2 regions of the Streptomyces sp. SLBN-31 genome follow, and region 2 is predicted to be linked to the other one. Evidence: riboswitches for the same ligand, from Rfam matches in the RefSeq annotation. Region 2 holds a riboswitch; the other holds the start of a gene.
The links. A riboswitch is a leader RNA that binds a small molecule or an ion and turns the genes downstream of it on or off. The one in region 2 is predicted to bind S-adenosylmethionine.

Region 1 (7,081 bases), on a different contig from region 2:
ATCAGCACCCAGGCCGACTTCGCCTCCCAGCTGGCCACCGCGGGACAGGTCAAGGGCGTGCAGTACGGGATGCCGTTCGCGGCCTCGACGCGGTTGCTCTTCTACAACAAGACCCTCTTCGCGAACGCCGGCCTGACCCCGCCGAAGACGTGGAAGCAGCTCGCCGCCGACGCCGCGGCGCTCAAGGCGCGCGGCGTGAAGTACCCGTACGCGCTGCCGCTCGGCCCGGAGGAGGCGCAGGCCGAGACGATGCAGTGGATGCTCAGCGGTGGCGGCGGCTACACCGACACCGTCGGGTCCTACGGAATCGATTCGGCACAGAACGTCGCCACCTTCGACTGGCTCAAGGACGACCTTGTCGGCAAGGGGCTGACCGGGCCGGTCGCGCCCGGCAACCTCAACCGCGCCGCCGCGTTCTCCGCCTTCGCCAAGGGTGAGGTCGGCATGCTCAACGGCCACCCCTCGCTGATGAAGATCGCCGCGAAGAAGGGCGTGAAGTTCGGCATGGTGCCGATGCCCGGCTCGGGCGGGCGGAGCAGCACCTCGATGGGCGTGGCCGACTGGATGATGGCCTTCAAGAAGAACGGCCACGCGCAGCAGGTCGGCGACTTCCTCGACTTCGTCTACGACGAGAAGAACGTCCTGGCCTTCTCGCGCGAGTACGACCTGCTGCCGGTCACCAACTCGGCGTCCGAGGTGATGAGCTCGGACGAACGGGACGCCGATCTCAAGCCGTTCCTGGACGAGCTTCCGCAGTCGGAGCTGTACCCGGTCGGCAAGAGGTCCTGGGCGGCGGTCAGCGCGGCGGTGAAGAAGCGGATAGGCCAGGCGGTCGGGGCCAACGGCAGCCCCGCCGCCACCCTCTCCCAGCTCCAGGCGACGGCGTCGACGGCGGAGAGCGCGGACTGACTGTCAGTGGCGGGGGCTACGGTTCGCCGTATGGAACCGGAGCAGCTGGGGGAGCGTGAGCGGGCCGTCCTCGCCCTGGAGCGCCGGGGCTTTCCCGGCCCCGGCGCCAAGGAGCGCGCCATACGGGAGGAGCTGGGCCTGGCCCCCGTCCGCTACTACCAGCTCCTGAACGCCCTCCTGGACGACGAGCGGGCCCTCGCCCACGACCCGGTGACGGTGAACAGGCTGAGAAGGGTGCGGGAGCGGCGGCGGTCCGAGCGCTGACGGTTTCCGCGCATCCCGTGAGCCGCGCATGCCTCGCCCCATCGCGGTTAGGGTCCCCGTATGGGCACCCACACGGACACGGACCCCCTGCCGACGCCCGTCACGCGGGCCGGGCGGGAGGGGCTCGCCGCGATTCTCGACGATCCCGGGAAGGCGGTGCTGGCCTTCGACTTCGACGGCACCCTCGCGCCGATCGTTCCCGACCCCGAACAGGCCCGCGCCCACCCGGACGCCGTTCCCGCGCTGGCCGCCCTCGCCCCGAAGGTCGCCTCCGTGGCGGTGGTCACCGGCCGGCCGGCCGAGGTCGCCGTCCGGCACGGCGGTTTCGCGGGCGTCCCGGGCCTGGAGCACCTGGTGGTCCTCGGCCACTACGGCGCCGAGCGCTGGGACGCGGTCAGCGGCGAGGTCGGCGCGCCCGCCCCGCACCCCGGCGTCGCCGCCGTCCGCGCCGAACTGCCGGGCCTGCTGGAGCGGTCCGGGGCCGGACAGGGCGCGTGGATCGAGGAGAAGGGCGGGTTCGCGGTCGCCGTGCACACCCGCCGCGCCGCCGACCCCCAGGCCGCCTTCGAGGCCCTGCGCGAGCCGCTGACCGCCCTGGCCACCCGCCACGGGCTGATCGTCGAGCCGGGCCGTCTCGTCCTGGAGCTGCGCCCGCCGGGCATGGACAAGGGCGTGGCGCTCACCCGGTACGTCCGCGAGACCGGCGCGTCGGCGGTGCTGTACGCGGGCGACGACCTGGGCGACCTGCCGGCCTACGCGGCGGTGGACTCACTGCGCTCCGAGGGCACGCCGGGGCTGCTGGTGTGCAGCGGCAGCGACGAGGTGACGGAGCTGAGCCGGAGGGCGGACCTGGTGGTCGACGGACCGGCCGGAGTGGTCCGCCTGCTGTCCGCCCTCACCGCTCAACTCGGCTGACACCTGCGGCTGACACCTGCGGCTGACACCTGCGGTTGACGCCTGCGGTTGACGCCTGCGGTTGACGCCTGCTCTCGCAGCGCGGCTCGTTTGACGGTTGCGCGCGGCGCCGCTCGGTCGATGTCTGTTCTCGCCGCGAGGCTCGGCTGACGGCTGCCCGCTGCGGGGTTCGGTCGATGTCTGTTCTTGCGGCGCGGCTCGTTTGACGGCTGCGCGCGGCGCGGCTCGGCTGACAGCTGCCCGCTGCGGGGTTCGGCCGGTGTCTGTTGTCGCGGCTCAACCCGGATGGCCGACAAGCGCGTTCAGCTGGTCCAGGAACCACTGCGCCGGGGGCAGCGCGGTCGCCGAGGCGGCCAGCCGCTTGGCGCGCTCGGCGCGTTCCCCGGCCGGCATGGTCAGCGCGGTGTGCAGGGCGCGCGCCGTGCCGATCACGTCGTAGGGGTTCACCGTCACCGCGTCCTCGGCCAGCTCCTCGTACGCCCCCGCCTCCCGGGACAGCACCAGCACGCACCCCTCGTCGGAGACGACCGGGACCTCCTTGGCGACCAGGTTCATGCCGTCCCGGATGGGGTTGACGAGGGCCACATCGGCCAGCCGGTAGGCCGCCAGGGAGCGGGCGAAGTCGTCCTTCACATGGAGCACGACCGGGGTCCAGCCGGGCGTTCTGTACCGGGAGTTGATCTCCTCCGCCACGCGCTGCACCTCGGCGGTGTAGTCCCGGTAGACCGCCAGGTCCTGCCGGGAGGGGTAGGCGAAGGCCACGTGCACCACCCGCTCGCGCCACTCCGGGTGGTCCTCCAGCAGCTGCCGGTAGGCCAGCAGCCCGCGCACGATGTTCTTCGACAGCTCGGTCCGGTCGACCCGCACGATCGCTTTGCGGCCCGCCCCGATCTCCTCCCGCAGGGCCGCCACCCGCTCTTCGACGTCGGCCTCGTGGGACCGGTTCCGCAGGAAGTCGGCGTCCGCGCCGAGACCGTGCACACCGACGCGTGTCTCCCCGAGGCCGCCCACGAGCGCCGTACACGCCGTGAACGCCTCCGCCCAGCGGCGGGTCAGGAAGCCCAGCCGGTCGGCGCCGAGCATGCCGCGCAGCAGCTGCTCGGCGATGTCGTCGGGCAGCATCCGGAAGTACTCCACCGGCGCCCACGGCGTGTGCGAGAAGTGCGCGATCCTGAGGTCCGGCCGCAGCTCCCGCAGCATCCCCGGCACCAGGCACAGGTGGTAGTCCTGCACCAGCACCGCCGCGCCCTCCGCCGCCTCCTGGGCCAGCGCCTCGGCGAAGGCACGGTTGTACGTCTCGTACGACGCCCACTGCCGCCGGAACTCAGCGTCGAAGACCGGCTCCAGCGGCGTCTGGTACAGCATGTGGTGGACGAACCAGAGCACGGAGTTGGCGATGCCGTTGTAGGCGTCGGCGTGCACGTCGGCCGGGACGTCGAGCATCCGCACGCCGGGCTCGCCCTCCCCGCGCCGCACCGCCTCCCGGTCGCCGTCGGACAGCGCGGAGCACACCCACAGCGCGCCCGCGTCGGGACCGATCGCCGACAGGCCGGAGACCAGCCCGCCGCCGCCCCGCTTGGCGGCCAGCGAGCCGTCCGGCTGGAGTGTGTACGAGACCGGGCCGCGGTTGGACGCGACCAGTACCTGAGGGGCAGCGTCGTGCGAGGAAGCCATACGCCTCAACGTAGCCCGGTCCACAAACGCATAAACGTAACGACCACCCGGTCCGCGTATGCCCTACGCCACCTTGCGGCTCGCATACTCCGCGATCTCCGTCATCGGCGGCCGCTCCTCCGTGTCCACGGAGTAGGTGCGCGGCTCGAAGCCGTCCGTGCCCCGTTCGAACTGGGTGAGGGAGGGACGGACGAGATGGCCGCGGGCCAGGCGGAGCTGGGCCGTGCGGTAGATGGCCGCCGCCATCCGGCCGAGGGCCTGGCCGTCCTGGTGGCGGTGCTTGCGGACGCCTACGTCGACCTGGGCGAGCGCGTCCAGGCCCACCAGATGCAGGGCGTCGACCAGCATGCCCAGCTCGACCCCGTACCCGACGGGGAACGGCAGCTGTTCCAGCAGGCTGCGCCGGGCCGCGTACTCGCCGCCCAGCGGCTGCACGAAGCCGGCCAGCTGCGGCCAGTGCATGTTGAGCAGGGGGCGGGCCATCAGCTCGGTGACCCGGCCACCCTGTCCCTGCGCCCCGCCGAGGGGACGGTCGTACATGCCCTTGACCAGGTCGATCCCGGGGTCGGTGAGCAGCGGGCCGACGATCCCGGAGACGAAGTCGGAGGAGAACTCCTTCAGGTCGGCGTCGATGAAGCAGACGATGTCCCCGGTCGTGACCAGCAGCGAGCGCCACAGGACCTCGCCCTTGCCGGGGACCGTCGAGATGCGGGGCAGGATGTCGTCGCGGTGCACTACCCGCGCGCCGGCCGCCGCGGCGACCTGGGACGTGCGGTCGGTGGAACCGGAGTCGACGACCACGATCTCGTCGACGAGCGGGACCTGCTGCATCAGGTCGTGGCGGATGATCGCGACGATGTCGCCGACCGTCTCCTCCTCGTTGAGCGCGGGCAGCACGACACTGACCGACTGGCCCGTGCGCTGTTTCGCGGCGAGGATCTGGTGCAGCGGGCGGTCGGTGACGGACCAGGAGTGGGTGCTCAGCCAGCGCTCGACTTCTTCCAGCACGTAGGCGGCTCCTCTGCGTTCTCTCGGCGAAAGGACCGGATTGTGATCCATCTCGCGGTTCGGACGGCTATCTCAACTGTCCTGGCCTTCGGTTACAGTCTTGAACAACGCTGATGACCATCGCATGTCGGGGGTCGTCTCGCGTTCAACGAGTTCAACAACCACATACCGCTCATCCAGAGGGGCAGAGGGATACGGCCCGATGAAGCCCCGGCAACCCTCCAGCCGGTCTCGTAGATCAACGTTGATCATTCCGCGAGGCTCCCGGCTAGGGAAGGTGCCAAATCCGTCTCACGGCGAGATGCGTCGTGAGGAAGATGAGGAGAAAGGGCCTCGCCTCACATGGCTGCGCAGACTGTTGCAAGCACCACCGACTCCACGACCGTAGACCTCGGGCCCGCCTCGGCGCTTTCCTGCCGCGAGTGCGGTCACCGGGTGCCGCTCGGCCCGGTCTTCGCCTGCGAGGAGTGTTTCGGCCCGCTCGAGATCGCGTACGACTTCTCGGCCTACGACACCGAGGAGCTCCGCAAGCGCATCGAGGCGGGACCCGCGAACATCTGGCGCTACGCGCCGCTGCTGCCCGTCCCGGCGGACGTGGCGGACAAGCCGAACATCAACCCCGGCTGGACCAAGCTCGTCAAGGCCGAAAACCTGGCGCGCGAGCTGGGTGTCACCGGCGGACTGTACGTGAAGGACGACTCCGGCAACCCGACGCACTCCTTCAAGGACCGCGTCGTCGCCCAGGCCCTGGAGGCCGCGCGCGCCTTCGGCTTCACCACGCTCTCCTGCTCCTCCACCGGCAACCTCGCGGGTGCCGTCGGCGCCGCCGCGGCCCGCGCCGGCTTCCGGTCCTGCGTGTTCATCCCGCACGACCTGGAGCAGGGCAAGGTCGTCATGGCCGCGGTCTACGGCGGCGAGCTCGTGGGCATCGAGGGCAACTACGACGACGTGAACCGCTTCTGCTCCGAGCTGATCGGCGACCCGGCCGGCGAGGGATGGGGCTTCGTCAACGTCAACCTGCGGCCCTACTACGCGGAAGGGTCCAAGACCCTGGCGTACGAGATCTGCGAGCAGCTCGGCTGGAAGCTCCCCGACCAGCTCGTGGTCCCCATCGCCTCCGGCTCGCAGCTGACGAAGATCGACAAGGGGCTGCAGGAGCTGATCAAGCTCGGGCTCGTCGAGGACAAGCCGTACAAGATCTTCGGGGCTCAGGCCGAGGGGTGCTCGCCGGTGTCGGTCGCCTACAAGGCGGGCCACGACGTGGTGCGGCCGCAGAAGCCGAACACCATCGCCAAGTCCCTGGCCATCGGCAACCCGGCCGACGGGCCGTACGTCCTGGACATCGCGCGCCGCACGGGCGGTGCCGTGGAGGACGTGAACGACGAGCAGGTCGTCGACGCCATCAAGCTGCTGGCCCGCACCGAGGGCATCTTCGCCGAGACCGCCGGCGGCGTGACCGTGGGCGTGACGCGCAAGCTCATCGAGAACGGCGTGCTGGACCCGGCCCTGACCACGGTCGTGCTGAACACCGGCGACGGCCTCAAGACGCTGGATGCGGTGGCAGGCACGGGGTTGACTGCGACCATTCGCCCCAACCTCGATTCGTTCCGCGAGGCCGGGCTCGCCTAGCCGATCTTTCGACTGCGGGCCGGTGGGGGCTGGTCGCGCCCACGCGGCGGTAGCCGCACACCGAACACAGCCCCGCGCCCCTGGGGCGCTTACCTGACCGGAGGTCTTGAACATGAGCGTGTCCGTCCGCATCCCCACCATCCTGCGCACCTACACCGGCGGCCAGGCCGAGGTGAGCGCCGAGGGTGCCACCCTCGCCGAGGTCATCGCCGACCTGGAGAAGAACCACACCGGCATCGCCGCCCGCGTCCTGGACGACCAGGGCAAGCTGCGCCGCTTCGTCAACGTGTACGTCAACGACGACGACGTGCGGTTCGAGCAGGGACTGGAGACGGCGACCCCGGACGGTGCGGGCGTGTCGATCATCCCGGCCGTCGCCGGGGGCTGACCGAATGACCGATCATTACCTTCGGTAACGCCGGTTACGAAGAGTTCATCGAATTGCCCCCTCCGTAAGAGAAGCGGAGGGGGCAATTCAGTGTGGTTGAGCGCGGTACAGTTGGGGAACGCGCTGCTGATCTCCGGATCGGGAGCCCAGAATTCCTGCCGCGTGCCCGTCGAGATGCAGCCAAAGTGTGCATGCCTTTCGCGGCTTTTGTTCCTTTTATGGAGCCCGACTTGCCCTGAATTCGGGCGAATTCTCACTACATTCCGGACCCCTGCCGTCCAGAATTCTCGTCCG
Region 2 (7,081 bases):
GTGTCCTGGACCTGTGTCGAGAGCTGCGCGCAGGTCGAGGTGCCGGCGCAGGGTGCTGCCGGTGTACTCCGGCAGGCGAAACCAGTCCGATGTCCGGACCACGTGTATGACCCCTTCCTGGGCCGACCGGGTCGGCACCGGTACCTGGCAGGGTGTCCGCGATGCGGGACGGCCCTCTTGACGTCGCCGACCGTCGGATCGACACTCACTGAGGGAATCCTAGTGAACAGGTAGGGAAGTATGAGGCGCCTTGATCCGGTCACTGTCCGAGTGAGCCGTTCGCCTCTGCTGACCTCCCGACGTCACATCGACCTGCTCCGCGTCTGCAGCGCGCTCGGCCTCATGGGCTGACCTGCGCCCTTCGTGCCGACAGTGTCCCCTGGGACATCCTTCCGTTCGGCGCGCCCAGGTGAGCTCCGCTCCTGGGGTTCCGTGGTCGCATCCCCGACGCCCCCGGCGGGCGGACGAGGGGGATTCGACCACGGGGCCCAGCCCGATGTCGCCTCCGCCGCGCGTACGTCCGCGCCCGCTTTCGGGGAGAGTCATGACCGTCACATCACCGGCCGCCCACGTTTCCGTCCGGCCCGCGCCGGCCTTCCGTGGCCGCATCGGCAGGGACGCGCGCAGCGGCCACTACGCCGTTCCCGGCCGCTACCGGCTCCATCTGTCGACCGCGTGTCCCGACGGCCTGCGCATCGCCGTCGCCCACACATTGCTCGGCCTGGACGCCGTCTGTCCGGTGGCCCTCCTGCCCGCCGTCCCCGACTGTCCCGAGGGCGGCCACTCGGCCCTGCGCCCGCTGTACGAGGCGAGCGCGCACCGCTACCCCGGCCCGGCCGCGGCGCCGGTCCTCAGTGACGGCTGGTCAGGGCGGATCGTCAGCACCCATGACCGGGACATCATGCGCGACCTCGCCCACCGCTTCGACACCGGCGGTCCCTCGCTCTACCCGTGCGGCGCGGAGTCGGAGATCGAGGCGGTGGAGCGGATGTGCGTGGAGGGTATCGAGGGGGCGGCGCAGCGGGCCGGGGCCGTGGGCGGAGAGGCAGCGGAATGTGACATGGCCCTGGCCACGCTGCTGGAGACCCTCGGCGCCCTCGACCGCTGGCTGGACGGCCGAACCTACCTGATCCGCGACGAAGTCACCGCCGCCGACGTCGAGTTGTGGGTCGCGCTGATACGGCTCGACACCGTGCACCGGCACCACCTCGACGCCGCCGCGGTCCAGCGCATCGCCGGCCACCCGGCGCTGTGGTCCTACGCCCGCCGTCTGACCGCCCACCCCGCCTTCGGCATCCACCTCAACCTCGACGGCATCGACCGCCGCCACCACGCCCAGTGCCGCGGGCGGGAGGCGGCCGGATCGGCCGTCCAGATGCTCGACTGGGCTGCACACGCGGCCCGTTAGCCGTTCCACCTGGTGGACCGGTGTTGACATACGTTCGGGCAGTTGTCTTGACTACGGCCCAGAACGGTCATGAGTGTCAGCGACAAGCCCTGGCTTGCTGACCGGCAACCCTCGCGCCGCGGTGGGGTGCCCCAGGTGACGACCCGGCCGATGACACGTCGGTAAGCGCGAGGCCCACAGGGCCGGAACAGTGACGGTGACGCCATGTACGCAGCTCCCAGAACGGCCGCACGCCGTTCCCAGGGCTGCGAACCGGCGTACACGAACGTGCTCGTCGCCAACCGCGCCGTCGATCTGCTCCGCGTCAACAGCGCACTGTGTACCGCACCGGGCCGTGCCCGCTGTCGGGGCTGACACCTCCCCGCAGCCCCCGCACTCCCTGACCGACACCGCCCGCGCGGTGTGCCGTCGCCCTTCCCACTCCCGGTCTCCCGCCGCCGTGTGCGTCCCCGCATGCCGGCGTGCCTCCGGGGTGTTCCCACCCAGCCGGAGCCCACCATGAGCGAACCCCCTGGCGCCACCGTCACGTTGCCCGAGGCGCCCAGCGCCGCCCAACCGTCCAAGGCCCTCACCGCCCAGCGAGTGCTGCCGTTGCGACGGCCGGGACGCTGGATCGCCACCGCGATCGTCCTGGTCCTGGTCGCCCAGTTCGTCCACGGACTGGTGACCAACCTGCTCGACCTGTTCGGCTCGGCGCAGACCATGGGCTCCACCTACCCCGGCGACATCGTGCCGCTCCTGCTGGTCGTCACCGTCTGGTACCTGATCCTCACCAGCGTCGTCTCCGTCATCCAGTTCTACGTCGAGCGGCACTACGCCCGCGGCGCCACCCGCAGCCTGCCGCCGGCGCCACTGCAGAAGCTCCGCACCGGTCTCACCGACCTGCGGGCCCGCGTCCGCCGGGAGGCCGCCGTATGACCGCCAAGACCGCCGACGCCGTGGCGGACGTCGAAGCCGCCACCGTCGAGGTGCACGACGTGCACAAGTGGTACGGCACCCACCGGGTCCTGGACGGCGTGGACCTGACCGTCCGCCCCGGCGAGGTCACCGTGATCCTCGGCCCCTCCGGCTCCGGCAAGTCCACCCTGCTGCGGGTCATCAACCACCTGGAGAAGCCCGAGATCGGCCACGTCAGCATCAACGGCGAGCCGATCGGCGTGAAGCGGCAGGGCGACCGGCTGAAGGAGCTGAGCGAGCGGGCCATCCTCACCCAGCGCGGGCGGATCGGGTTCGTCTTCCAGAACTTCAATCTCTTCCCGCACCTGACGGTCCTGGACAACGTGGCCGCGGCCCCGGTTGCCACCGGCCGGCTCGGCAGGCCCGAAGCCCAGGAGCTGGCCCGCGAGCTCCTCGGCCGGGTCGGCCTCGCCGACAGGACCGGCGCCTACCCGCGCCAGCTCTCCGGCGGCCAGCAGCAGCGCGTCGCCATCGCCCGCGCACTGGCCCTGCGCCCCGGCGTCATCCTGTTCGACGAGCCCACCTCCGCCCTGGACCCCGAACTGGTCGGCGAAGTCCTCGCCGTCATACGGGACTTGGCCTCCAGCGGCACCACCCTCGTCATCGTCACCCACGAGATCGGCTTCGCCCGCGAGATCGCCGACCGGGTCGTCTTCATCGACGGCGGCAAGATCATCGAGCAGGGGCCGCCCTCCGAGATCCTCGACGCACCGCGGCACGAGCGGACCAGGGACTTCCTCAGCAAGGTCCTGTGACCCGCCGCCCCCACGACCTCCCCCCACGCCACCACCCTCATCACCGCCCCTGAGCGACAAGGAACGGCCATGCGCACCCACTTCACCCGACGCAGCCCGATACGCGGCATCACCGCGGCGACCGCCGTCGCCTCCCTGGTCACCGGGCTCGCCGCCTGCGGTGGCAACAGCGACGCGGCCACCACCACCGACACCGCCGCCACGTCCGGCGAGGTCGTCATCGGCCAGGCCTCCAACGGCGCCGCCCAGCAGACCACCATCAAGGTCTCCGAGGTCAAGTCGATCAGCTCCGAACTGCCCGCCGCTCTCAAGAAGAGCGGCAAGCTGGAGATCGGCATCGGCGCCCTGCCCGCCGGCTTCCCGCCGCTGGCCTACGTCGGCGGCGACCAGAGAACCCTCACCGGCGCGGAGCCCGACTTCGGTCGCCTGGTCGCCGCGGTCCTCGGCCTCAAGCCCGAGGTGAAGAACTCCACTTGGGAGAACCTCTTCGTCGGCATCGACAGCGGCAAGGTCGACGTGGCGTTCTCCAACGTCACCGACACCGAAGAGCGCAAGAAGAAATACGAGTTCGCCTCCTACCGGCAGGACAACCTCGCCTTCACCGTGCCCAAGAAGAGCACCTGGAACTTCGGCGGCGACTACGAGAACCTCGCCGGCAAGACGATCTCCGTCAGCTCTGGCACCAACCAGGAAAAGATCCTCCTGGAGTGGAAGGCGAAGCTGGCCAAGGAGGGCAAGAAGCTCACCGTCAAGTACTTCCAGGACAGCAACAGCGTCTACCTCGCCCTGTCCAGCGGCAAGATTGACGCGTACCTCGGCCCCAACCCCGGCATCGCCTACCACAACAGCCAGGTCGCGAACACGCCCAACGCCACCCGCACCGCGGGCACCTACTCGGGCGCCGGAGCGAGCCTTCAGGGCCTGATCGCGGCCACCGCCAAGAAGGACAGCGGGCTGGCCAAGCCGCTCGCCGACGCCATCAACTACCTGATCAAGAACGGTCAGTACGCCGAGTGGCTCAAGGCCTACAACCTCTCCAACGAGGCCGTCGCCAAGTCCGAGGTCAACCCGCCCGGACTCCCGCTCGACAACTCCTGACCACCGCGTGTGGGGACTCCACCACCACCTCGCGGTGGAGTCCCCACACGCCGGACATCCCGAGCCGCACACCGGAGACCGCCACACCATGTCCGTCACCACCGTCGACGCCACCTCCTCGCACGTCCTGGACAACCCCGCCTGGGCCGCCCTCACCGGTCCCCACGCCCACTTCGCCGAACGCATCGGCCACGCCGCCCGCTACCACCAGGACGTCGCCCCCTTCCACGCCCTCTCCGACGAGGACGACCCGCGCGCCTGGGCCGACCTGGCCAGTCTCGTCGGCCCCGGTGGCACCGCCGCGGTGCGAGGCGTCACCGAGGCGCCGGACGGCTGGGAGGTCGTCAGCGTCGGACACGGCGTCCAGCTCGTGGACACCTCCCTGCGCGCCGAGCCCGACTCCGAGGCCGTACGCCTCGGCCGCGACGACGTACCCCAGATCCTCGACCTGATCGCCCGCACCGAGCCGGGCCCCTACCGGCGCCGCACCGTCGAGATGGGCACCTACCTCGGCATCCGCCACCGCGGCCGGCTGATCGCCCTGGCCGGCGAGCGGCTGCACCCGCCCGGCTGGACCGAGATCAGCGCCGTGTGCACCGACCCCGACCACCGAGGCCGGGGGCTGGCCACCCGTCTGGTCCGTGCCGTCGCCGCAGGCATCAAGGAGCGCGGAGAACAGCCCTTCCTGCACGCCGCGGCCGCCAACGCGAACGCGATCCGGCTGTACGAGTCGATCGGCTTCACCCTGCGCAGCCGTACGGTCTTCTCGCTCGTCCGGCACACCGGCGCCGCGGCCCTGGAAAGAACGGCATAGCCATGCCGAGCCCCTCTCATCCCGCCTCCAGGAAAGGCACCCTCGTGTCCACAACTCCTCGCACTCCTCTGCACCTTGCCGTCGCCCTCGACGGAACCGGCTGGCATCCCGCCTCCTGGCGTGAGCAAGTCGCCCGCCCCCGCGACCTGTTCACCGCCGGATACTGGGCGGACCTCGTCGCCGAGGCCGAGCGCGGCCTGCTCGACTTCGTCACCTTCGAGGACGGCCTCGCCTTGCAGTCTTCCTCCTACGGCGAACTCGACGGCCGCACCGACCAGGTTCGCGGTCGGCTGGACGCCGTACTGACCGCCGCCCGGATCGCACCCCTGACCCGGCACATCGGCCTGGTGCCGACCGTGATCGCCACCCACACCGAGCCGTTCCACATCTCCAAGGCGATCGCCACCCTCGACTACGTCAGCACCGGCCGCGCAGGCCTACGGGTGCAGATCTCCGCCCGGCCGCACGAGGCCGGCCACTTCGGCCGCCGCGTCTTCCCGCCGATCGACCTGAACGAACTGCGGAGCCCGGCCGGACAAGAACGGCTCACGGACCTCTTCGACGAGGCCGCGGACCACGTCGAGGTCGTGCGCCGGCTCTGGGACAGCTGGGAGGACGACGCGGAGATCCGGGACGCCGCCACCGGACGCTTCATCGACCGCGACAAGCTGCACTACATCGACTTCCAGGGCAAGCACTTCAGTGTCAAGGGACCCTCCATCACCCCGCGCCCGCCCCAGGGCCAGCCCCTGGTCACCGCCCTCGCCCACCAGACCGTTCCCTACCGGCTGTTGGCCCGCCAGGCCGACGTCGGCTACGTCACTCCGCAGGATGCCGCGCACGCCCGGGCGATCGTCGCCGAGATCCGGGCCGAGCAGGAGGCGGCAGGACGGGCCGGTGAACCCCTGCACGTCTTCGGGGACCTGGTGGTCTTCGTGGACGACGAGCAGGCCGCCGCGGAGGACCGGCGCGCACGGCTCGACGCCCTCGCGGGTGAGCCGTATACCAGCGACGCCCGCATCTTCGCCGGCACTCCCGCTCAACTCGCTGATCTGTTGCAGGAGGTGTCGGAGGAAGGGCTGAGCGGGTTCCGGCTGCGGCCCGCCGTAGCCGGACACGACCTGCCCGCCATCACCCGCGGCCTGGTCCCCGAACTCCAGCGCCGGGGTGTCTTCCGCACCGCCTACGAAGCCGACACCCTGCGCGGCCTGTTGGGCCTCGCGCGCCCCGCCAACCGCTATGCCGCCGTCTGAGCCGGAAGGACCCCGCCGACATGACCAGTAAGCCTCTGAAGCAGATCCACCTGGCCGCCCACTTCCCCGGCGTCAACAACACCACCGTGTGGAGCGACCCGAGGGCCGGCAGCCACATCGAGTTCAGCTCCTTCGCCCACTTCGCCCGCACCGCCGAACGCGCCAGGTTCGACTTCCTGTTCCTCGCCGAGGGACTGCGACTGCGCGAACAGGGCGGAAAGATCTACGACCTGGACGTCGTCGGCCGTCCCGACACCTTCACCGTCCTGGCCGCGCTCGCCGCCGTCACCGAGCACCTCGGCCTGACCGGCACCATCAACTCGACCTTCAACGAGCCCTACGAGGTCGCCCGCCAGTTCGCCGGCCTCGACCACCTCTCCGGCGGCCGCGCCGCCTGGAATGTCGTCACCTCCTGGGACGCCTTCACCGGCGAGAACTTCCGCCGCGGTGGCTTTCTGCCGCAACAGGAGCGCTACTCCCGCGCCAAGGAGTTCCTGGCCACCGCGAACGAGCTCTTCGACTCCTGGCACGGCGACGAGATCGTTGCCGACCAGGCCAACGGCGTCTTCCTGCGCGACGCGAAAGCCGGCGCCTTCGCCCACACCGGACAACACTTCGACATCCACGGCCAGTTCAACGTGCCGCGCTCCCCGCAGGGCCGCCCAGTCATCTTCCAGGCAGGCGACTCCGAGGAGGGACGCGAGTTCGCCGCCTCCAGTGCCGACGCCGTCTTCAGCCGGCACGCCACCCTGGAGGCAGGTCAGGCCTTCTACACGGACGTCAAGAACCGCCTCGC

Region 1: another riboswitch for S-adenosylmethionine. It lies ahead of thrC (threonine synthase); the one in region 2 lies ahead of FBY22_RS21895 (hypothetical protein).

The regions. Positions count from the first base shown of each region.
Region 1 covers NZ_VFNC01000003.1:350,007-357,087, reverse strand. The annotation lists gene FBY22_RS39105 (extracellular solute-binding protein) at 1-909, shown strand, start outside; gene FBY22_RS39100 (DUF3263 domain-containing protein) at 940-1,173, shown strand; gene otsB (trehalose-phosphatase) at 1,234-2,088, shown strand; gene FBY22_RS39090 (trehalose-6-phosphate synthase) at 2,365-3,762, opposite strand; gene FBY22_RS39085 (glucosyl-3-phosphoglycerate synthase) at 3,826-4,770, opposite strand; SAM riboswitch class I at 4,940-5,094, shown strand; gene thrC (threonine synthase) at 5,113-6,399, shown strand; gene FBY22_RS39075 (MoaD/ThiS family protein) at 6,512-6,787, shown strand.
Region 2 covers NZ_VFNC01000002.1:422,554-429,634, reverse strand. The annotation lists gene FBY22_RS45795 (putative leader peptide) at 241-351, shown strand; gene FBY22_RS21900 (glutathione S-transferase C-terminal domain-containing protein) at 545-1,408, shown strand; SAM riboswitch class IV at 1,474-1,582, shown strand; gene FBY22_RS21895 (hypothetical protein) at 1,907-2,326, shown strand; gene FBY22_RS21890 (amino acid ABC transporter ATP-binding protein) at 2,323-3,120, shown strand; gene FBY22_RS21885 (ABC transporter substrate-binding protein) at 3,190-4,218, shown strand; gene FBY22_RS21880 (GNAT family N-acetyltransferase) at 4,307-5,032, shown strand; gene FBY22_RS21875 (LLM class flavin-dependent oxidoreductase) at 5,077-6,285, shown strand; gene FBY22_RS21870 (NtaA/DmoA family FMN-dependent monooxygenase) at 6,306-7,081, shown strand, end outside.